DNA from 3 places in the Streptomyces sp. NPDC027185 genome. Region 2 is predicted to be linked to each of the others. Evidence: riboswitches for the same ligand, from Rfam matches in the RefSeq annotation. Region 2 holds a riboswitch; each other region holds the start of a gene.
The links. Region 2 has a riboswitch for cobalamin ahead of ACZ4M8_RS00255 (cobalamin biosynthesis protein). Riboswitches for the same ligand answer to the same signal wherever they lie in the genome.

Region 1 (7,016 bases), on a different contig from region 2:
GGGCGAGTTCGGCGCGTTCGGACTCGACCTTGTTGTCCGAGCCGTGCCGCAGCTGACCGGGGCGGAGCGGCACCCGGTCCAGGTAGGTGGTGTAGCCGACGAGGTCGTCGGCGGCGGCCAGCGCGCCCCGCGACTCCGGCGTCAGCCACAGCGGCCCGGACGGCCCGGTGCCGACGACGACCACCTCACCGGAGACGGCCCCGGCCGCGGCACCGGCCGCCCCGTCGGGGGCGTGCGCCGTCCCTCCGGCCGCCCCTGACGCGTCCTCCGGGGCGCCCCCAGGCACGCTCTCGGGGGTGTGCGCAGCATTGTCGTGCGCCCCGGGCCCGCTCTCGGGGAAGCCCCCGGGCCCGCTCTCGGGGGTGTACGGAGCCCCGTCGCGCGCCCCCGACGTGTCCTCCGGGGCGCTCCCGGAGCCGCCTCCGGGGGGCTGTTCCGCCACCCGGCTCGGGACCACCGCCACCGCGAAGTACGGCACGGAACCGGGGTCGACGTCCGACAAGGCCCCGGTCCGCTCGCCCGTCATCGTGGCGCGTTCGACGTAGCGGGCCTCCGGGAGGCGGCCGGAGCGTTCCATGGCGCGGCGGACGGCGGGGAAGGTGCGGCCCAGCTTCATGACGACGGCGGAGTCGGTGGCGGCCAGCCGGGCCGTCAGCTCCTCCTCGGGAAGGGTGCCGGGCAGCACCGTCAGCACCTCGTCGGCCTCCACCAACGGCCTGCCCAGCCGGGCGGCGGCCGCGTTGATCGAGGTCACGCCGGGGATGACCTCGGTCGGGTAGCGGTGCGCGAGGCGTTTGTGCATGTGCTGGTAGGAGCCGTAGAAGAGCGGGTCGCCCTCGGAGATCACGGCGACGGTGCGGCCCGCGTCGAGGTGCGCGGCGAGCCGGGCCGCGGCCTCCTCGTAGAAGTCGTCGAGCGCGCCCCGGTAGCCGCCGGGGTGGTCGGTCGACTCGGTGGTCACCGGGTAGACCAGCGCCTCCTCGATGTGGTCGGCGCGCAGATGCTCGGCGGCGATGGCGCGCGCGATGGACCGGCCGTGGCGGGCACTGTGGTACGCCACCACATCGGCCTCGGCGATGACCCGCACGGCCCTCACGGTCATCAGGGACGGGTCTCCGGGGCCGAGCCCCACACCGTAGAGGCGGCCCGGGGTGCGGGCGGCCGACTGCTGCTCGGGCACGCTCATTCCTCCTCGCTCGCCAGGGCGTTGACGGCCGCCGCGGCCATGGCGCTGCCACCGCGCCGCCCGCGTACCACCAGGTGCTCCAGGCCCGACGGGTGGGCGGCCAGCGCCTCCTTGGACTCGGCGGCACCGATGAACCCGACGGGTATGCCGAGCACGGCGGCGGGCCGCGGCGCGCCCTCCTCGATCATCTCCAGGAGGCGGAAGAGGGCGGTCGGGGCGTTGCCGACGGCGACGACGGCGCCGTCCAGCTTGTCCCGCCACAGCTCCAGCGCGGCGGCGCTGCGGGTGGTGCCCAGTTCGGCGGCGAGCGCGGGCACCGACGGGTCGGCGAGGGTGCACACCACCTCGTTGTCCGCGGGCAGCCGCTTACGGGTGACGCCGCTGGCGACCATGTTCGCGTCGCACAGGATCGGCGCACCGGCGCGCAGCGCGGCGCGCGCGCTCGCCACCACGCCGGGTGAGTAGGCGAGGTCGCGGACGAGGTCGACCATGCCGCAGGCGTGGATCATGCGGACCGCGACCCGGCTGACGTCGGCGGGCAGCCCCGCGAGGTCCGCCTCGGCGCGGATGGTGGCAAAGGACTGGCGGTAGATCGCCGCCCCGTCCTTCTCGTAGTCGAACACGGTGCCCTCGGTGTGGTGGGTCGGTGGTGGGGTGGGAAACGGGTGCCGGATCGGGGTGTCCGGTCCGGGTGCTGCGTCGGGACGGGGTACGCGCTAACGGGCGCGGGGCCCGGGGCGTGGCCCGGTGGCGGTCACGGTGCGGTGCCCGGGGCCGCCGGGGGCACCCCGGGCGCGACGGCTCCCGCCACCTGCCGCACGGTGGCGTCCGCCGCGAGCGGCTCCGGTGGCGCCCCCGGCCGGACCACGGTGACGTCGTAGCCGCCACCGGTCGCCAGGACGTCGATCCAGGCGCCGTGCGGATGGCCGCAGCGGCGGGCGCAGCCGGACCACTGCACCGGCAGCGCGGTGGCCCGCCCCAGGGCCGCCGCCACGGCGCTCGCGTCGGCCCGTACGTCGGTGAGGGACTTGGCGCACCCGGGGCGTCCGGTACAGGCGCCGAGCCGGTACCAGGGCGAGTCCGGGGCGGTGACCAGTCGCGCGTCCGCGCACTCCCGCAACCGAGCGGCGGCCACCGTCCTGGCGACCCCGGGGACGAGGACGCCGCGCCACGGGGTCAGCCGGAGCGTGTCCTCCCCCTCGGCGGCGATACGGGTCAGCAGGCGCCACTGCGCGCCGGTCAGCCGCCCCAGCGGCGCCAGGACGCTCAGCGTGCGGCGTCCGTCGGGCCCCTCGACGAGTCCGGGTGGCGGCGCACCGCCTTCCGGCCGGTCCGGTACGGCGCCGGGCGGTACGTGCACGGCGGGGATCCCGGCGGCGCGCAGCCGCTCGCCGACGGCGCGCGCGTCCGGCGCCGCGCCCCCCGGCAGATCCCGGAACCGCCAGGCCCCGCTGCCGCTCGCGTCCGCGGCGTCGAGGAAGACCCGGGCGGCGGCCAGCGCGGCACGGGCGGCGTCGGCGCCCGCGACCCGCAGCGCCGCCGTGGCACCATCGGTGCCGCCGGAGCCCTCGGGGGCGCCGAGGAAGAGGAGGGCGGAGGGGGCGCCCCCGGGAGCGCGCCCCGGGCCGGCCGCGCCCGCCGCGCCCTCGACGCCCTCGGCGTCCGCCGCGTCTTCTGCGACCAAGGTCACATCTCCGCCGAGGCCCGTCACATCGCCCCGGCCGTCGTCCAGGACGAAGAGGAACCGGCCCGAAAGCCGCGCCGTCCACTCCTGCGCGCAGAGCAATCCGTCCAGCTCACGGGCCCAGCGCCGCACGTCGGCGGGGGTGCGGCCGTCGAGTCCGGCGAGCGGTGAGGCGACGATGTTGCGGACGCGTTCATGGCGTACGGAGGGCAGCAGACCGGCGTCGGCCAGCAGCGCGGCCAGATCGCCGCCGCAGCCGTCGCCGAGGCCGCGCAGCTCCACGTTGCCGCGCGAGGTGAGGGAGAGCGCGCCGTCCCCGAGGCGCTCCGCCGCGTCCGCCAACGCCGTCGCCTGACGCACCGTCAACTCTCCGGCGGGCACCCGTACGCGGGCCAGCGCGCCGTCCGCCGCCGTGTGCAGTCGCAGCGCTCCCGGGCAGGCGTCACCGCGCTCACGCAGCGGCGGCTGGACCCCGGAGGGCCGGTTCGAGGGGGAGGGCGGCATGGCCGCGAGCATACCGACGCCCCCCGGACCCCGACGGCGCCCCGGGCCCGCCCCGGCCACCGGCCCGGCCCTCCGAGACCCGTACGGGCCGGACCGGGCCCTGAACGGGATACCTGTACGGGGCCGGGCCCCGATCCCGTACGGGACCCGGCCCCATCCGGGCAGGCCACCGCCCTCGCCCCTACGGGTACGGCCCCGGCCCGTACGGTCCGCGCGCACCACGCCACGCCTCCGGATCCGCTCACGTGCAGGCACCCCGGCGCTCCAGCCCGGACACGCACCCCGTAAGGCCGATCCCCGCCAAGGCCGAGCTGCCCCGAGGGCCCGCGGCCCGCGGCCCGCAAGGCCACCACAGGCCCCACGCCCCGCACCTCGTACGGCCCCGCCCGCGCCCCACCGGAGCCCGAACCCACGCCCCACGGCCGCCGCGTGCCCCGTACGGGCGAGGAACATCCGCACCCCGTACGGCCGCGAGCCCTCCGCCCGTACGGCCGCCCTGCCCCGCCCGTAGGGCATCCCGTAAGGGGCCCCGGGCAGCCGCCCCGCCCGGCACGCCCCCCGGGCGTCCCCACGCGGCGTTCCCCCAAGGTGCCCGCCTGACCTCGTACATCGAGCCGAAGGCCCGCTCCCGTGGCGGCGGGGCAGCCCTTACCATTCACTGCGGTGGGTCAGCCGGCCCGCCGACGCCGGCGACGGCGACGAGGGCTTTCCCGTCAGGGGGCGGCTCTCAGGGGAGGAAGCCCGGTGAGAGTCCGGCGCGGTCCCGCCACTGTGAGCCCGGCAGCCGCCGGGTGAGTCAGGAACTCCCGCCGTCCAACGAACCACCCGGGGCGCGGATACCCCGAGGAAGGCTCTGCGCTCGCATGCTTCTGCTGCTGTCGACCTCCGACACCGATCTCCTCAGCGCCCGCGCCGCCGGCGGCCCCGTGCCGTTCCGGCTCGCCAACCCGGCCCGGCTCGACCTCGCCGAACTGCCCGCGCTGCTCGACGGCGCCGACCTCGTCGTGGTCCGTCTCCTCGGCGGCATCCGCGCCTGGGAGGAGGGCCTGAACCTCCTTCTCGCCGAGGACCAGCACCGCCCCGTCGTCGTCCTCACCGGCGAACAGGCCCCGGACGCCCAGCTGATGGAGGCGTCCACCGTCCCCGTCGGCATCGCCGCCGAGGCGCACGCCTACCTCGCGCACGGCGGGCCGGAGAACCTCGGCCGCCTCGCCCGCTTCCTCTCCGACACCGTCCTGCTGACCGGCCACGGCTTCGAACCGCCGCAGCCCGCGCCGTCCTGGGGCGAGCTGGCCCGGCCCGCGGCCCGTACGGACATCGACGGCCCGCTCATCCCGGTGCTCTACTACCGCGCCCACCACATGAGCGGCAACACCGGCTTCGTCGACGCGCTCTGCACCAAGATCGAGGAGGCCGGCGGCCGTCCGCTGCCGCTCTTCGTCGCCTCGCTGCGCGCGCCCGAACCGGAGCTGATCGAGGCGCTGCGCCCCGCCGACGCGATCATCACCACCGTCCTCGCGGCGGGCGGCACCAAGCCCGCCGAGGCATCCGCCGGCGGCGACGACGAATCCTGGGACGCGGGCGCGCTCGCCGCCCTCGACGTGCCGATCCTCCAGGCGCTCTGCCTGACCGGGAACCGCGCCGCCTGGGAGGAGAACGACGAGGGTCTCTCCCCGCTGGACGCCGCCACCCAGATCGCCGTCCCCGAGTTCGACGGCCGCCTGATCACCGTCCCGTTCTCCTTCAAGGAGATCGACGAGGACGGTCTGCCGACGTACGCCGCCGACCCCGAGCGCGCCGCCCGTGTCGCCGGTATCGCCGTCCGCCATGCCCGCCTGCGCCACATCCCGGCCCAGGACAAGAAGCTGGCGCTGGTCCTCTCCGCGTACCCCACCAAGCACTCCCGCATCGGCAACGCCGTCGGCCTCGACACTCCCGCCTCCGCCGTCGCCCTCCTGCGCCGCCTGCGCGAGGAGGGCTACGACTTCGGCGACGAGGCCGTACCCGGTCTGGAGTCCGGTGACGGCGACGAGCTGATCTACGCCCTCATCGAGGCGGGCGGCCACGACCAGGAGTGGCTGACGGAGGAACAGCTCGCCAAGAACCCGGTCCGCATCCCCGCCGCCGACTACAAGCGCTGGTACGCCACCCTCCCGCAGGAGCTGCGCGACGCCGTCGAGCGGCACTGGGGCCCGCCGCCCGGCGAGATGTTCCTCGATCGCAGCCACGTGGACGAGCCGGGCCGCGACCCGGAGGGCGACATCGTCCTCGCCGCCCTGCGCCGCGGCAATCTGCTGATCCTCATCCAGCCGCCGCGCGGCTTCGGCGAGAACCCGATCGCGATCTACCACGACCCCGATCTGCCGCCGTCCCACCACTACCTGGCCGCCTACCGCTGGATCGCCGCCTGTGCCGACGACGGCGGTTTCGGCGCCGACGCCATGGTCCACCTCGGCAAGCACGGCAACCTGGAGTGGCTGCCCGGCAAGAACGCGGGCCTGTCCGCCGCCTGTGGCCCCGACGCCGCCCTCGGCGACCTCCCCCTCGTCTACCCGTTCCTCGTCAACGACCCCGGCGAGGGCACCCAGGCCAAGCGCCGCGTCCACGCCACCCTCGTCGACCACCTCGTCCCGCCGATGGCGCGCGCCGAGTCGTACGGCGACATCGCCCGGCTCGAACAGCTCCTCGACGAGTACGCGCAGATCAGCGCCATGGACCCGGCGAAGCTCCCGGCCATCCGCGCGCAGATCTGGACGCTCATCCAGGCGGCCCGGCTCGACCACGACCTCGGTCTGGAGGCCCGCCCCGACGACGACGGCTTCGACGACTTCCTCCTCCACGTCGACGGCTGGCTCTGTGAGGTCAAGGACGCCCAGATCCGCGACGGCCTGCACGTCCTGGGCGCCGCCCCGACGGGCGAGGCACGCGTCAACCTCGTCCTCGCGATCCTCCGCGCCCGCCAGATCTGGGGCGGTACGTCCGCGCTGCCCGGTCTGCGCGAGGCGCTGGGCCTGGACGAGTCCGCCGCGACCCGCACCACCGCCGACGAGGCCGAGGACCGCGCCCGGGAGCTGGTCCAGGCGATGGAGGACGCCGACTGGGCGCCCTCCGCCGTCGCCGCGGTCGCCGCCGGACAGCCGGAACAGGTCGCCGCGATCCTCGACTTCGCCGCCCGCGAGGTCGTCCCCCGCCTGGCCGGCACCACCGCCGAGATCGACCACGCCGTCCACGCCCTCAGCGGCGGTTTCGTCCCGGCGGGCCCGTCCGGCTCCCCGCTGCGCGGCCTCGTCAACGTCCTGCCGACCGGCCGCAACTTCTACTCCGTCGACCCCAAGGCCGTCCCCTCCCGCCTCGCGTGGGAGACCGGTCAGGCGCTCGCCGACTCCCTCCTGGAGCGCTACCGCACCGACAACGGCGAGTGGCCCACCTCCGTCGGCCTCTCCCTCTGGGGCACCAGCGCCATGCGCACCGCCGGCGACGACGTCGCCGAGGCCCTCGCGCTGCTCGGCGTCCGCCCCGTCTGGGACGACGCCTCCCGCCGCGTCACCGGCCTGGAGCCGATCCCCCTGGCCGAGCTGGGCCGCCCCCGCATCGACGTCACCCTCCGCATCTCCGGCTTCTTCCGCGACGCGTTCCCGCACG
Region 2 (7,016 bases):
ACCGACGCGATCTGCCGCAGCGCCCCGTCGCCGAGCCGCACCGAGGAAAGCAGCGCCCGCGCGGCGGCGATCCGCTCCCGCAGCGCCGTCTCCTCGTCCGCCCAGCGCGCCGCGAACGCCGCCGGGTCGTCGTCGAACGCCAGCCGCCGCCGGACCACCTCCACCCGCCGCGCCGGATCCCGGTCCGCGGCGACCTCCACGGTCAGCCCGAACCGGTCCAGCAGCTGCGGCCGCAGCTCGCCCTCCTCCGGGTTCATCGTCCCGACCAGCAGGAACCGCGCCGCGTGCCGGACCGAGACGCCCTCCCGCTCGACGTGCGAGGCGCCCATCGCGGCGGCGTCCAGCAGCAGGTCGATCAGGTGGTCGTGGAGCAGGTTGACCTCGTCGACGTAGAGCAGCCCGCGGTGCGCGCGGGCGAGCAGTCCGGGCTCGAAGGACTTCACGCCCTCGGCCAGCGCCCGCTCGATGTCCAACGCGCCGACCAGCCGGTCCTCGGAGGCGCCCACCGGCAGCTCCACCATCCGGGCGGGCCGGTGCGCCGCCTCGTCCGCACCGTGCGGCCCGTCCGGGCAGCCGGGGTCCGGCGCGGCCGGATCGCAAGCGAAGCGGCAGCCGTCGACCACCGCCACCTCGGGCAGCAGCTCGGCCAGCGCCCGGACGGCGGTGCTCTTGGCGGTGCCCTTCTCGCCGCGGACGAGGACGCCGCCCACCGCCGGGCTGACGGCGTTCAGCAGCAGCGCCAGCCGCAGGTCGTCCATTCCGACGACGGCGGTGAACGGATAGCGGGCGCTCATGTGGCGATCACTCCTTCATGCGAGGTGGTGCGGCCGTCACCGGCCGCCCGGTCCGTGCCCTCGGGCACCCGTGCGTGACGTCCTCCTGCTCCGTGGCCCTTCACGGCGCCCCCGGCGGGACGAACGGCAGCCCCGACGGGACGCCCTTCTCGATCAGCCGCAGCAGCGCACCGGTGTCGGCGTGCTCCTCGATCAGATCGCCGAGCCGGTCCAACTGCTCCTCCCGCAGCGCGCCGAAGCTGGTGTCCGGCGCCGGGACGAACGCCCGCCCCGCGTCCGCCGCCACCCGCGCGAGGAACGCCCGCCGGAACGCGTCGCTCTCCAGCGACCCGTGCCAGTGCGTCCCCCACACCGCCCCCGACCGGCAGCCGTCCAGCGGCCGCCCGGCGCCGTCGGTGAAGAACGGCTCCCCGCCGCCCACCTCGGCCACCCCGTGATGGATCTCGTACCCCTCGGCGGCCGCGCCCAGCGCCCGACCGACCGGCCTGGCCAGCGTCTTCTCCACGGCGAACCGCACCCGCAGCGGCAGCAGCCCCAGACCCGGCACGGTGCCCGCGCGGGACTCCACCTCGTCGTCGATCACCTCGCCGAGCATCTGGTAGCCACCGCAGATGCCCAGCACCGGACGGCCCTCCGCGGCGCGCCGGGCGACCGCGTCGGCCAGCCCCCGCTCCCGCAGCCAGGCCAGCGCCCGCACCGTGCCGCGGGTGCCCGGCAGCACCACCAGATCCGCGTCGGCCAGCTCCTCGGCGCGGTCCACGAACCGCACCACCACGCCCGGTTCGGCGGCCAGCGCGTCCACGTCCGTGAAGTTCGACATCAGCGGCACCGCCGCCACCGCCACCCGCAGCACGTCCGCGCCGTGCGGCGGCGCCACCACGGACTCGCGGACCGCGCCGCGCAGCGACACCCGCAGCCCGTCCTCCTCGTCGATGCCCAGCCCGTGCGCGAACGGCAGCACACCGAGCGACGGACGCCCCGTCAGCTCCCGCAGCATCTCCAGACCCGGCTCCAGCAGCGTCACATCGCCGCGGAACTTGTTGACGAGATACCCGGCGATCAGCGCCTGGTCCTCCTCCGCCAGCAGCGCCGTCGTCCCGAAGAACGACGCGAACACCCCGCCGCGGTCGATGTCGCCGACCACCACCACCGGCAGCCGCCCGGCCCGCGCGATCCCCATGTTGACGATGTCGGTGCGCCGCAGATTGATCTCCGCCGGGGAGCCCGCGCCCTCACAGATCACCACGTCATGGGCGCGCCGCAGTTCGGCCAGACAGTCGGTGACGGTGCCGAGCAGCTCCTCACGGCCGGCCGGGCGGGCCCCGCTCCCGGGGCGTCCGAAGTACCCGCGCGCGCTCATCTCGCCGACCGGTCTGCCCAGCAGCACCACCTGGCTGCTGCGGTCCCCGCCGGGCTTGAGCAGCACCGGGTTCATCAGCGCCGACGGCTCCACCCGGGCGGCCGCCGCCTGCATCGCCTGCGCCCGGCCGATCTCCGCGCCGTCCCGCGTCACGAACGAGTTCAGCGACATGTTCTGCGCCTTGAACGGCGCCACGTCCACGCCCTGCCGCACCAGCCAGCGGCAGATCCCCGCGGTCACCACGCTCTTGCCCGCGTCGGAGGTGGTCCCCGCGATCAGCAGTCCGCCGCCCGTCACCGCACCCTGCCCTTCCGCCGGGCGAGGGCCGGACGCACCGCGCCCGCCAGCAGCCGCCCGGCCACCGTCACCGTCAACGCCCCCACGCTCACCCGCCGCGAGAGCCGCACCGCCCGCGCGATGTCCCCTGTCGCCACCGCACGTCCCCCGTCGTTCAGCCGTGGCCGGTGCTCGACCCGTCCGCCGTACGCCAGCGTCCCGCCGAGCCGTACGCCCAGCGCGCCCGCGAACGACGCCTCCACCGGGCCCGCGTTGGGGCTCGGATGCGCGCCGCCGTCACGCCGCCAGGCCCGCAGCGCGCCGCGCCGGTCCGGGGCGGCGAGCACGGTGAGCGCGGCGGTCAGCCGGGAGCCGGGCCACCCGGCGACATCGTCCAGCCGCGCCGACGCCCAGCCGAACCGGCGGTAGCGCGGCGACCTGTGACCCACCATCGCGTCGAGGGTGTTCACCGCGCGGAACGCCACCAGCCCCGGGACGCCGCCGACGGCGCCCCACACCAGCGCGCCCACCACCGCGTCCGAGGTGTTCTCCGCGACCGACTCGACGACCGCCCGCGCCATCTCCGCCTCGTCCAGCGCCTGCGGGTCCCGGCCGCACAGATGCGGCAGCCGCCGCCGCGCCCGGTCGAGGTCCCCGGCGGCCAGCGCGTCACCGACGGCCCGCGCCTCCCGGCCCAGCGAGGTACCGCCCAGCACCGACCAGACGGTGGCGGCGGTCAGCGCGGTGGCGGCGGCGGTCCGTACGGGGGAGGAGGCGGGTGCGGCGCCGCGCACCGCGCGGGTCAGCAGCGCGGCACCGGCGGTCGCGCCGCCCGCGCAGAGCAGGGCGTGGACGGTGCCGGAGCCGCGGTGGTCGCGCCAGAGCCGGGCCTCGACGGCCGCCGCACCGCGCCCGAAAGCGGCGACCGGATGGCCGCGCCGCGGGTCGCCGGCGAGCAGATCACCGAGGAAGCCCAGGACCGCACCGCACGCGTAGCCGGCGTGTTCGCCGCGCATCGGATCAGACCGCCGTCACGCCTCGGCGGGGCTGCGGCGGGAAGGTTCTGGCAGGGCGGCCGGGCATGGCGGTATGTCCTCACTCAGGGTCCGCGCCCTGGTTCGACGTGACGGCGGCAGGAGTCTCCTGGCTTCCCGGATCGGCGCGTCCCCCGGCCTTCCAGCCCCCTCGTGCGCCCGTCGGGCGTGCACGGGGCGGACCGTGACCTTTCGTCGGAGGTGCGCTCCCCGGTGACAGTGGCGGGACCGCGCCGGATTCACACCGGACTTCCTCTGCTGTCGCCGATTGGCGTGGGAAGTCCACCACGCCCCGCCAACCCCGTCAACTCACCCGTGACCTGCGACGCCGTGGTATCGCGGGCCGTGTGGCAGAGGCCACAGAACCCCCGCGACGCACAGCGCCCGGCCACCGCTTGCGCTGCGGTGACCGGGCGCCGGATACGCCGTGCCGGACGGGTCAGGCGGCGACGATCAGATAGATGCCGTACGCCACCGCGGCCGCGCAGACCGCGTACGCGGCGAGGCCGCCGATCCGCGCGCCGGCGCCCGGGGCACCCGCCGTGGCGGGCGCGCCCCCGGTCCGGGTACGGGCCGTGCCGACGATGCCGACCGTGAACAGGCCCACGATCCCGACCGTCACCACCAGGGTGACGCCGAAGACCTGGCCGAGAGCTGCCCAGTCGATGCTCATGCTGCGGTTCCTCAGGTTCGGGCGGTCAGCCGGCGGCTGTCGCGGTCTTGGCGCGCGGAGCGCTCGCGGCGGGGGCGGACTCCTCGCCCTCGACGGGGTTCAGCGACCCGGCCGGGGGAGGGGTGACCGTCTGGAGGGCCGCGGTGACCACACCGGGCGACTCCGTGAACTCGGTCTCGTTGACGTTGTTGTGGTCGATGGGCTTGCGGCGGGACGCGGCCCAGATGGCGCCGCAGATACCGAGCGCGAGGATCGCGACGGCCGTGACGCCCCAGTCACCCTGGTCGGCCAGGAGCGCGGCGCCGGCGGACACCAGGCCCGCGGCCGGCAGCGTCAGGCACCAGGCGACGACCATCCGGACCGCCGTCGACCAGCGGACCACACCGCCCTTGCGGCCCAGACCCGAGCCCATCACCGAACCCGAGCAGACCTGGGTGGTGGAGAGCGCGAAGCCGAGGTGCGAGGAGGCCAGGATGGTGGCCGCGGCGCCGGTCTGGGCGGCGAAGCCCTGCGGCGGCTGGATGTCGGTGATGCCCTTGCCCATGGTGCGGATGATCCGCCAGCCGCCCAGGTACGTGCCCAGGGCGATGGCCAGACCGGCCGAGGCGATGACCCACAGCGGCGGGTCGGAGTGCGGGGCGACCACACCGCCGGTGATCAGCGCGAGGGTGATGACACCCATCGTCTTCTGCGCGTCGTTGGTGCCGTGCGCCAGCGAGACCAGCGCCGCCGAGGCGATCTGCCCGGCGCGGTAGCCCTTGGCCGTCTCCTGCTCGTCGCGGCCCCGGGCCAGCCGGTACGTCAGCCGGGTCGCGGCCATCGACGCGATACCGGCGACCACCGGGGCGGCCACGGCCGGGATCAGGACCTTCATCACCACGGCGCCGCCGTGCACACCGCCGGTGCCCACGGACACCAGCGTGGCGCCGATCAGACCGCCGAACAGGGCGTGGGAGGAGCTGGAGGGGAGGCCGGCGAGCCAGGTGAGGAGGTTCCAGACGATCGCGCCGACCAGACCGGCGAAGATCACTTCAGGTCTGATACCGGCGCTTTCGTCGATGATCCCGCCGGAGATGGTCTTGGCGACCTCCACGGACAGGAACGCGCCGACGAGGTTGAGGACCGCCGACATCGCCACCGCGATCTTGGGCTGCAGCGCGCCGGTGGAGATGGTGGTGGCCATGGCGTTGGCCGTGTCGTGGAAGCCGTTCGTAAAGTCGAACACCAAGGCCGTGACGATCACGATCCCGATGAGAAGCGTGATGTGTTCCATTCACCCAGGCAATCAGTTCGATGGTCAGTGACGCCGGAAACGTACGAAGGGTGGGTGAACGGGAGATGAACGTGGCCGGGCCCGGCAATGACGCCGCCGCAGTGTTCGGGAGGAGGTATCTCACACGTCACTTGCACCCCATCTGTATGTGGCTCGAATGAGCTGCGGCTAGGCCCGAATATGGCTTGTTCCGCCGCCCGTGAACAGCATCCGAACGACCCCGTCGCAATCCGTCACCCCGCTGGTGGACGCCCCGCGCCCCGGTCCGCCCCGCACACCCGCACCCGCCCGGACCTGACGCGATCACACGGCCCCGCCCACCCCGCACACCTGGCCGGAACCCTCGCCCCCGAGAACACCCCGCTGTTCGAGCACGGCGCACGCCGCCCGGCCCCCCGAGCCTCCGTACGCCCGTCCCGGACCCCACCGGCACCCCGCGTGAACCGGCCTCCCCGCGCACACCGCCGCCCGGCCGCCCCGGGCCCGCGCCGCCCTGCGAGCGGAGGAGCAGCCGTACCGCCCCTTCACGCGACGGGCTGCCGCGCGGGCGGACCCCTGCGGCGACCGCCCGGCCCGTCTGCCGCCGGGCCATCGGCGACGCCCCGCAGGAACGGGCTCCCGGAACGCCACCGTCCTCGACCGCCCTGCAACGGACCCGCGCCCCTCGGGCCCCGGAGCAGCCGCGTCCCGCCCCCGCGCGCCGGGCCACCGCGGGAGCGGACCGCCGAACGGCCACCCGGCCCGTACGCGACGGCCCACCGGCGTCCCTCCTCACGCCGCACCCGGAAGGGCCGCCCCGCCCGTACGGTGACGGCGACCCGTCGCCCACGCACCGGAGGAACCCGTGACCCGTCCCAGCGTCCCCGCCCCGCAGCCGGACCGGCCGGGGGCCGACGCCCTCGCGGCCGCCTGGGAGGAGGTCGTCGCCACCGCCCGCCGCACCGTCGCCGACGGGCTCGTCGTCGGCACCTCCGGCAACGTCTCGGCCCGCGTCGGCGACACCGTCCTCGTCACACCCAGCGGCGTCCCCTACGACCGCCTCGGGCCCGGCGACCTCACCGCCGTCGGCCTCGACGGCCGGCAGTGCGCGGGCAGCCTTCCGCCGACCAGCGAACTGCCCATGCATCTCGCCGTCTACCGGGCCACCGGCGCCACGGCCCTCGTCCACACCCACGCCCCGCACGCCACCGCCGTCTCCGTCCTCACCGGCGAACTCCCGCCCGTCCACTACATGACCGCCGCCCTCGGCGGCCCCGTCCGCGTCGCCCCCTACGCCCCGTACGGCAGCGACGAACTGGCCGCCCACGCCCTCGCGGCGCTGCGCGACCGCTCCGCCTGTCTCCTCGCCCACCACGGCACCCTCGCCCTCGGCGCCACCCTCGACCAGGCCCTTGACCGCACCGCGCAACTGGAGTGGATGTGCCGGGTCTGGCTCCTCGCCTCGTCCGTACCCGGCCGCACCCCGTCCCTCCTGACCGCCGCCGACCTCACCGAGACCGCCACCCGCCTGCGCGGATACGGCCGCCATCCCCAGGACACGCCGTAGCCCGCGGGGCCCGGCTCACCCGTACGCCCCGTCCGCTGGCCGCCCCCGGCACCCGGCTCC
Region 3 (7,016 bases), on a different contig from region 2:
GGGTGTGGTCTTTAATGGTTTAGACCAGTGCCCCGCAGCTTGGCCTAGACCTTTTGGGGTGTCAAGGGTGTATAAGAGTCGCTGTCGGCTCCGTTACCGGACCGACATCTGCCGGGTGCGGGCCCGCGGAAGGGCCCGGCGACCACGCCCGTGCCACGATGTGAGGCGCAAGGTACGGAGGAGCCGGTGACGGCAGCACGACAGAGGGCGGAAGGGCGGGTCATGCAGACCGACGGGGGCAGTGCGGAGAACGGCGCGACAACGACGCGCAGCGCCCGCGTACCCAAGTACTACCGCCTCAAGAAGCACCTGCTGGAGATCACCGAAACGCTGCCGCCGGGCACCCCGGTGCCCCCGGAGCGGGCGCTGGCCGCGGAGTTCGACACCTCCCGCACCACCGTCCGCCAGGCCCTCCAGGAGCTGGTGGTCGAGGGGCGGCTGGAACGCATCCAGGGCAAGGGCACGTTCGTCGCCAAGCCGAAGGTCTCCCAGGCGCTGCAACTGACCTCCTACACCGAGGACATGCGCGCCCAGGGGCTGGAGCCCACCTCCCAGCTGCTGGACATCGGCTACGTCACCGCCGATGACCGGCTCGCCGGACTGCTGGACATCGCCGCCGGCGGCCGGGTGCTGCGCATCGAGCGGCTGCGGCTGGCCAGCGGTGAGCCGATGGCCATCGAGATCACCCATCTGTCCGCCAAGCGGTTCCCGGCGCTGCGCCGTAACCTCGTCAAGTACACCTCGCTCTACACCGCGCTGGCCGAGGTCTATAACGTGCGGCTCGCCGAGGCGGAGGAGACCATCGAGACCTCGCTGGCCACCCCGCGCGAGGCGGGACTGCTCGGCGCCGATGTCGGGCTGCCGATGCTGATGCTCTCCCGCCATTCGCGTGACGCGCAGGGGCGGCCGGTGGAGTGGGTGCGGTCCGTCTACCGCGGCGACCGCTACAAGTTCGTGGCCCGGCTGAGCCGTCCGGTGGAGTGACGCGGCGGCGGTCCGCGCGGGGCGGCGGCGGTCGGCGGGAGGTGCCCGAGTGGCCCTCCGGCAGCCGCCGTTGCCGTACCGATATGCGGACACCTAGTGACGGCTGACGCGAACCTGCCATAGATTTCCAGCCCATCGCAGGAGATCGCCAGGGACGGAGCCGCCATGACGGAGCACGACGGAATATCCACCTCCGGACCGGTCGTCACACCGACGCGTGTGGTGGCCGGTCTGTGCCTGATCGCTCCGTTCGTGGCGATGCTCTGGGTCGGCTCGTACGCGCGGATCGAGCCGACACTCATCGGCATCCCGTTCTTCTACTGGTACCAGATGCTGTGGGTGCTGATCTCCACGGCGCTGACGATGACCGCGTACAAGCTGATCCAGCGGGAGAACCGCGCGCGTAAGGGCGGTGCGGCCAAGTGATCGCCTCCTCCGCGCTCGCCGCGTCCGGCTCGGGCGGCGTCAACGGCGTCGCCCTCACCGTCTTCGTCCTCTTCTTCGTCGCCGTCACCGTCATGGGCTTTCTCGCCGCCCGCTGGCGCAAGGCCGAGCAGTCCGCCAACCTCGACGAATGGGGTCTTGGCGGCCGCAGCTTCGGCACCTGGGTGACGTGGTTCCTGCTCGGCGGCGATCTCTACACCGCGTACACCTTCGTGGCCGTCCCCGCGGCGATCTACGCGGCGGGCGCGTCCGGCTTCTTCGCGGTGCCGTACACGATCCTCGTGTACCCGCTGATCTTCACCTTCCTGCCCCGCCTGTGGTCGGTCTCGCACAAGCACGGCTACGTCACCACCTCCGACTTCGTGCGCGGACGCTTCGGTTCGAAGGGCCTGTCGCTGGCCGTCGCGCTGACCGGCATCCTGGCGACGATGCCGTACATCGCGCTGCAACTCGTCGGTATCCAGGCGGTGCTGGACGTGATGGGCGTCGGCGGCGGCGAGAACACCAACTGGTTCGTCAAGGACCTGCCGCTGCTGATCGCGTTCGCGGTGCTCGCCGCGTACACCTACTCCTCGGGGCTGCGCGCGCCGGCGCTGATCGCGTTCGTCAAGGACGGGCTGATCTACCTGGTCATCGGCGTCGCGATCATCTACATCCCGATCAAGCTCGGCGGGTTCGACGCGGTCTTCCACGCGGCGGGCAAGGCGTTCGCCGAGCCGGGACCGACCGGCAAGCCCCGCGGTGAGCTGGCCAGCGGCCCCCATAACCAGTGGGCGTACGCCACGTTGGCTCTCGGCTCGGCGCTCGCGCTGTTCATGTATCCGCACTCGATCACCGCGACGCTCTCCTCCCGCAACCGCAACGTGATCCGCCGCAACACCACCATCCTGCCGCTGTACTCGCTGATGCTCGGCTTCCTCGCGCTGCTCGGCTTCATGGCGATCAAGGCGGGCACGGACACCCACGGCAACGCCCAACTCGCCATCCCGCAGCTCTTCGAGGACATGTTCCCCAGCTGGTTCTCGGGCGTGGCGTTCGCCGCGATCGGCATCGGCGCGCTGGTGCCCGCCGCGATCATGTCCATCGCCGCGGCCAACCTCTTCACCCGCAACGTCTACAAGGACTTCCTCAAGCCCGGCGCCACGCCCGAGCAGGAGCACAAGGTCGCCAAGCTGGTGTCGCTGCTGGTGAAGGTCGGCGCGCTGGTCTTCGTACTCGGCATGGACAAGACCGTGGCCATCAACTTCCAGCTGCTGGGCGGCATCTGGATCCTCCAGACCATGCCGGCGCTGGTCGGCGGCCTGTTCACCCGCTGGTTCCACCGCTGGGCGCTGCTGGCCGGCTGGGCGGCCGGCATGATCTACGGCACGCTCGCCGCCTACGGCGTGGCGAGCCCGACCCAGGCCCACTTCGGCGGCTCCAGCGCGGAGATCCCCGGCATCGGCCAGATCGGCTACATCGGCCTGACCGCGTTCGTTCTCAACATCGCGGTGACGGTCGCCCTGACCTTCGCCCTCCGCGCCTTCAAGGCCCCCGACGGCGCCGACGAGACCAGCCCCGGCGACTACACCGCGGACGTCGGCGACGAGAGCGCCGCCGCGGACCGGCCGGCCGCCGCGGCGGAGGCGCCGGCGGGGCGCTGACACCCCGCACCCGCTCCGCACAGGCCGCCGCTTCCGCACGGGAAGCGGCGGCCTGCTGTCGTTGCTGCGGACGGCGGCGTCAGCTCACCCAGTCCTTGAGCGGCTCGGTCTCCAGCGTGATGTTCACCGGGTCCGGCAGGTGGAGCGCCTTGCCGAACGGGACGGTGTGGACGTCCTCGTAGCGGGAGCCGTCCGGCTCGCTGAAGAGGGTCACCTCGCAGGATTCCCGGTCGATCAGCAGGCAGAGGGGGATGCCGGACTCCGCATAGGCCCGGGGCTTCTCCACCCGGTCGCGGCGGTCGGTGTCGGAGTCGTGGGAGGTGACCTCGACGACCATCAGCACGGAGTCCGGATCGGCCCACTCGCCCTGCCCCACGAACGCCTCGCTGGCCGCGAGGGAACCGTCCGGGCGCGCTCGGCCACTGCGGTACGTCTCCACCTTCAGGCCCTGGTCAGGGTTGAGCCACAGCTCCGGCCGGTGCTGCATGCAGATGCGTGTCAGCCACTGGATGATCCGCCCGTGGTCCCCGTCCGGCACGGCCTTGCTCCTGATCTTCCCGTCGATGAGTTCCAGCCGTACACCTTCTTCCGCCCTGTCGATTATCCGGGCGGCTTCCTCGAAGTAGTCGGTGAGCGTGGCGTGCGGCCGGTCGATGAGCGCGGTCACGGGAGCCTCCTCGTGCGTCGCCAAGCCCTGCGGGGACTGCGGTACCGACGATATCCGAGACCACCGACAGCCACCGCCCGCTCACCGCACCGCACTAGATATGGGGGTGCACCCAAGAGGCCACCACCACATGTATGCTCATCCTCGCTGTCGTCGCAGGGGAATCCGGTGTGAGTCCGGAACTGTCCCGCAACGGTGTACGAGCACATGGATATCCCTTGATATCGCCCGGCCGGCCCGGGATGTGCCCGTGAGTCCGAAGACCTGCCGATGGTACGTCCGCGCCGCCTGGCCGGACGTCGAGATGTCCGGGCCCCGAGGGATGGGCCGGTGGACGCCGCGCGGGCTCCCGTGCGCCCGCGCCTGTGCGCTGCCGGGCGCCGCCGCCCGCCGTGCGCCCGTCGCGCCTCCCTCCGGCCCCCGCCGAGTGAGGGAGAGCACCACGTGACCACCGCGCCACCGCAGTCCGCGACCGACGCCGAGGCCGCAGCGCTTGAGACGGCCACGTTCCCCGCCGGCGTACCCGGCCAGGACCCGCCCGGCACCGCCCTGCTGCGCACCCTGACCGAGCTGACCGCCGACCTGACCGCCACCGACCCCGGCAAGGTCGCCGCCGCCGCGCTCCGCGGCCGCCACCCCGGCTCCGACGCGGCCGGACTGCGCGAGCTGGCGATCGACGCGGCCGCCGGGCTGATCGGCGACGAGCCGCAGTACTCCAAGCTCGCCGCGCGGCTGCTGACCCTCGCCATCGCCGAGGAGGCCGCGGGCGAGGGCGCCACGTCGTTCTCCGCGTCGGTCGCCACCGGCCACCGCGAGGGCCTGATCGCCGACGCCACCGCCGCGTTCGTCGCCACCCACGCCGCCGAGCTGGACGCGCTCGTCACCCGGGCGCTGGCCGACGGCGCCGACGACCGGTTCGGCTACTTCGGGCTGCGCACCGTCCACTCCCGCTACCTGCTGCGCCACCCCACCACCCGGCAGGTCATCGAGACCCCGCAGCACTTCCTGCTCCGGGTCGCCTGCGGGCTCGCCGAGGACGACTCGGCGCGGGCGCTGGCCGACGTCGCCGAGCTGTACCGCCTGACCAGCTCACTGTCGTACCTGCCGTCCTCCCCCACGCTCTTCAACTCCGGCACCCGCCACCCGCAGATGTCCTCGTGCTACCTGCTGGACTCGCCGCTGGACGAGCTGGACTCGATCTACGACCGCTACCACCAGGTCGCCCGGCTCTCCAAGCACGCCGGCGGGATCGGCCTGTCGTACTCCCGTATCCGGGCCCGCGGTTCGCTGATCCGCGGCACCAACGGGCACTCCAACGGCATCGTGCCGTTCCTGCGGACGCTGGACGCCTCCGTCGCCGCCGTCAACCAGGGCGGCCGGCGCAAGGGCGCCGCCTGCGTCTACCTGGAGACCTGGCACGCGGACATCGAGGAGTTCCTGGAGCTGCGCGACAACACCGGCGAGGAGGCGCGGCGCACCCACAACCTCAACATCGCGCACTGGATCCCCGACGAGTTCATGCGCCGCGTCGAGGCGGACGCCGACTGGTCGCTCTTCTCCCCCTCGGACGCGCCGGAACTGGTCGACCTGTGGGGCGACGCGTTCGACGCCGCGTACCGGAAGGCGGAGGCCGAGGGCCGCGCCCTCAAGCAGGTCCCGGCGCGGGTGCTGTACTCCCGGATGATGCGGACGCTGGCGCAGACCGGCAACGGCTGGATGACCTTCAAGGACCACGCCAACCGCACCGCCAACCAGACCGCCGAGCCCGGCAAGGTCGTCCACTCCTCCAACCTCTGCACGGAGATCCTGGAGGTCACCGACGACGGTGAGACCGCGGTCTGCAACCTCGGCTCGGTCAACCTCGCCGCCCACCTCGGCGACGTGAGCGCCGGCTGGGAGGACGCGATGGACTGGGAGCGGCTGGACGCCACCGTCCGCACCGCCGTCACCTTCCTCGACCGCGTCGTGGACATCAACTTCTACCCGACCGAGCAGGCGTCGGCCTCCAACTCCCGCTGGCGCCCGGTGGGCCTGGGCCTGATGGGTCTCCAGGACGTCTTCTTCCGGCTGCGGCTGCCGTTCGACTCCCCCGAGGCCCGCGCGCTGTCCACCCGGATCTCCGAGCGGATCATGCTCACCGCGTACGAGGCGTCCGCGGACCTCGCCGAGCGGCACGGCCCGCACCCGGCGTGGTCGGCCACCCGCACCGCCCGCGGGGTGCTCCACCCCGACCACTACCCGGACGCCGAGCCGCGCTGGGCCGACCGCTGGGCCGCGCTGCGCACCCGCGTCGCCGCGACCGGGATGCGCAACTCCCTGCTGCTGGCCATCGCCCCGACCGCGACGATCGCCTCCATCGCGGGCGTCTACGAGTGCATCGAGCCGCAGGTCTCCAACCTCTTCAAGCGCGAAACCCTCTCCGGTGAGTTCCTCCAGGTCAACGCATATCTGATCGAGGAGCTGAAGGCGCTGGGGCTGTGGGACGCCCGCACCCGGGACGCGCTGCGCGAGGCCAACGGCTCGGTCCAGGACGTCGCGTGGATCCCCGAGGAGATCCGGGCGCTGTACCGCACCGCCTGGGAGATCCCGCAGCGCGCGCTGATCGACATGGCCGCGGCCCGTACCCCGTACCTCGACCAGAGCCAGTCGCTGAACCTCTTCATGGCGTCGCCGACCATCGGCAAGCTCAGCTCGATGTACGCCTACGCCTGGAAGCGCGGCATCAAGACCACGTACTACCTGCGCTCGCGTCCGGCCACCCGGATCGCGCAGTCCGCCCGCGCGGCCGTCCCCGCGCAGCTGCCGGTGGCCGACCCCGAAGCGGTCGCCTGCTCCCTGGAAAACCCCGAGTCCTGCGAGGCCTGCCAGTAAATGTCCACCGTCCCCGAAACGAACGCCGCCGCGGCGCACACCGCCACCACCGGCACGAAGAACCTCCTCGACCCGGGCTTCGAGCTGACCCTGCGGCCCATGCGGTACCCGGACTTCTACGACCGCTACCGCGACGCGATCAAGAACACCTGGACCGTCGAGGAGGTCGACCTCCACTCCGACGTCGCCGACCTCGCCAAGCTCTCCCCGGGCGAGCAGCACCTGATCGGCCGGCTGGTGGCGTTCTTCGCCACCGGTGACTCGATCGTCGCCAACAACCTCGTGCTGACGCTCTACAAGCACATCAACTCCCCCGAGGCGCGGCTCTACCTGAGCCGTCAGCTCTTCGAGGAGGCCGTGCACGTCCAGTTCTATCTGACGCTGCTCGACACCTACCTGCCCGACCC

Region 1: it holds a riboswitch for cobalamin, as region 2 does, so the genes downstream of both, cobN (cobaltochelatase subunit CobN) here and ACZ4M8_RS00255 (cobalamin biosynthesis protein) in region 2, are expected to answer to the same signal.
Region 3: it holds a riboswitch for cobalamin, as region 2 does, so the genes downstream of both, ACZ4M8_RS07320 (ribonucleoside-diphosphate reductase subunit alpha) here and ACZ4M8_RS00255 (cobalamin biosynthesis protein) in region 2, are expected to answer to the same signal.

Annotation. Positions count from the first base shown of each region.
Region 1 covers NZ_JBVHRF010000010.1:30,942-37,957, forward strand. Annotated here, with positions in the region: gene ACZ4M8_RS27510 (precorrin-2 C(20)-methyltransferase) at 1-1,186, opposite strand, end outside; gene ACZ4M8_RS27515 (precorrin-8X methylmutase) at 1,183-1,809, opposite strand; gene cobG (precorrin-3B synthase) at 1,941-3,374, opposite strand; cobalamin riboswitch at 4,078-4,200, shown strand; gene cobN (cobaltochelatase subunit CobN) at 4,238-7,016, shown strand, end outside.
Region 2 covers NZ_JBVHRF010000001.1:45,877-52,892, reverse strand. Annotated here, with positions in the region: gene ACZ4M8_RS00265 (putative cobaltochelatase) at 1-794, opposite strand, end outside; gene ACZ4M8_RS00260 (cobyric acid synthase) at 895-2,451, opposite strand; gene ACZ4M8_RS00255 (cobalamin biosynthesis protein) at 2,448-3,446, opposite strand; cobalamin riboswitch at 3,568-3,719, opposite strand; gene ACZ4M8_RS00250 (hypothetical protein) at 3,904-4,137, opposite strand; gene ACZ4M8_RS00245 (inorganic phosphate transporter) at 4,163-5,410, opposite strand; gene ACZ4M8_RS00240 (class II aldolase/adducin family protein) at 6,255-6,956, shown strand.
Region 3 covers NZ_JBVHRF010000002.1:480,576-487,591, forward strand. Annotated here, with positions in the region: gene ACZ4M8_RS07300 (GntR family transcriptional regulator) at 223-984, shown strand; gene ACZ4M8_RS07305 (DUF3311 domain-containing protein) at 1,150-1,410, shown strand; gene mctP (monocarboxylate uptake permease MctP) at 1,407-3,071, shown strand; gene ACZ4M8_RS07315 (Uma2 family endonuclease) at 3,151-3,738, opposite strand; cobalamin riboswitch at 3,867-4,024, shown strand; gene ACZ4M8_RS07320 (ribonucleoside-diphosphate reductase subunit alpha) at 4,183-6,609, shown strand; gene ACZ4M8_RS07325 (ribonucleotide-diphosphate reductase subunit beta) at 6,610-7,016, shown strand, end outside.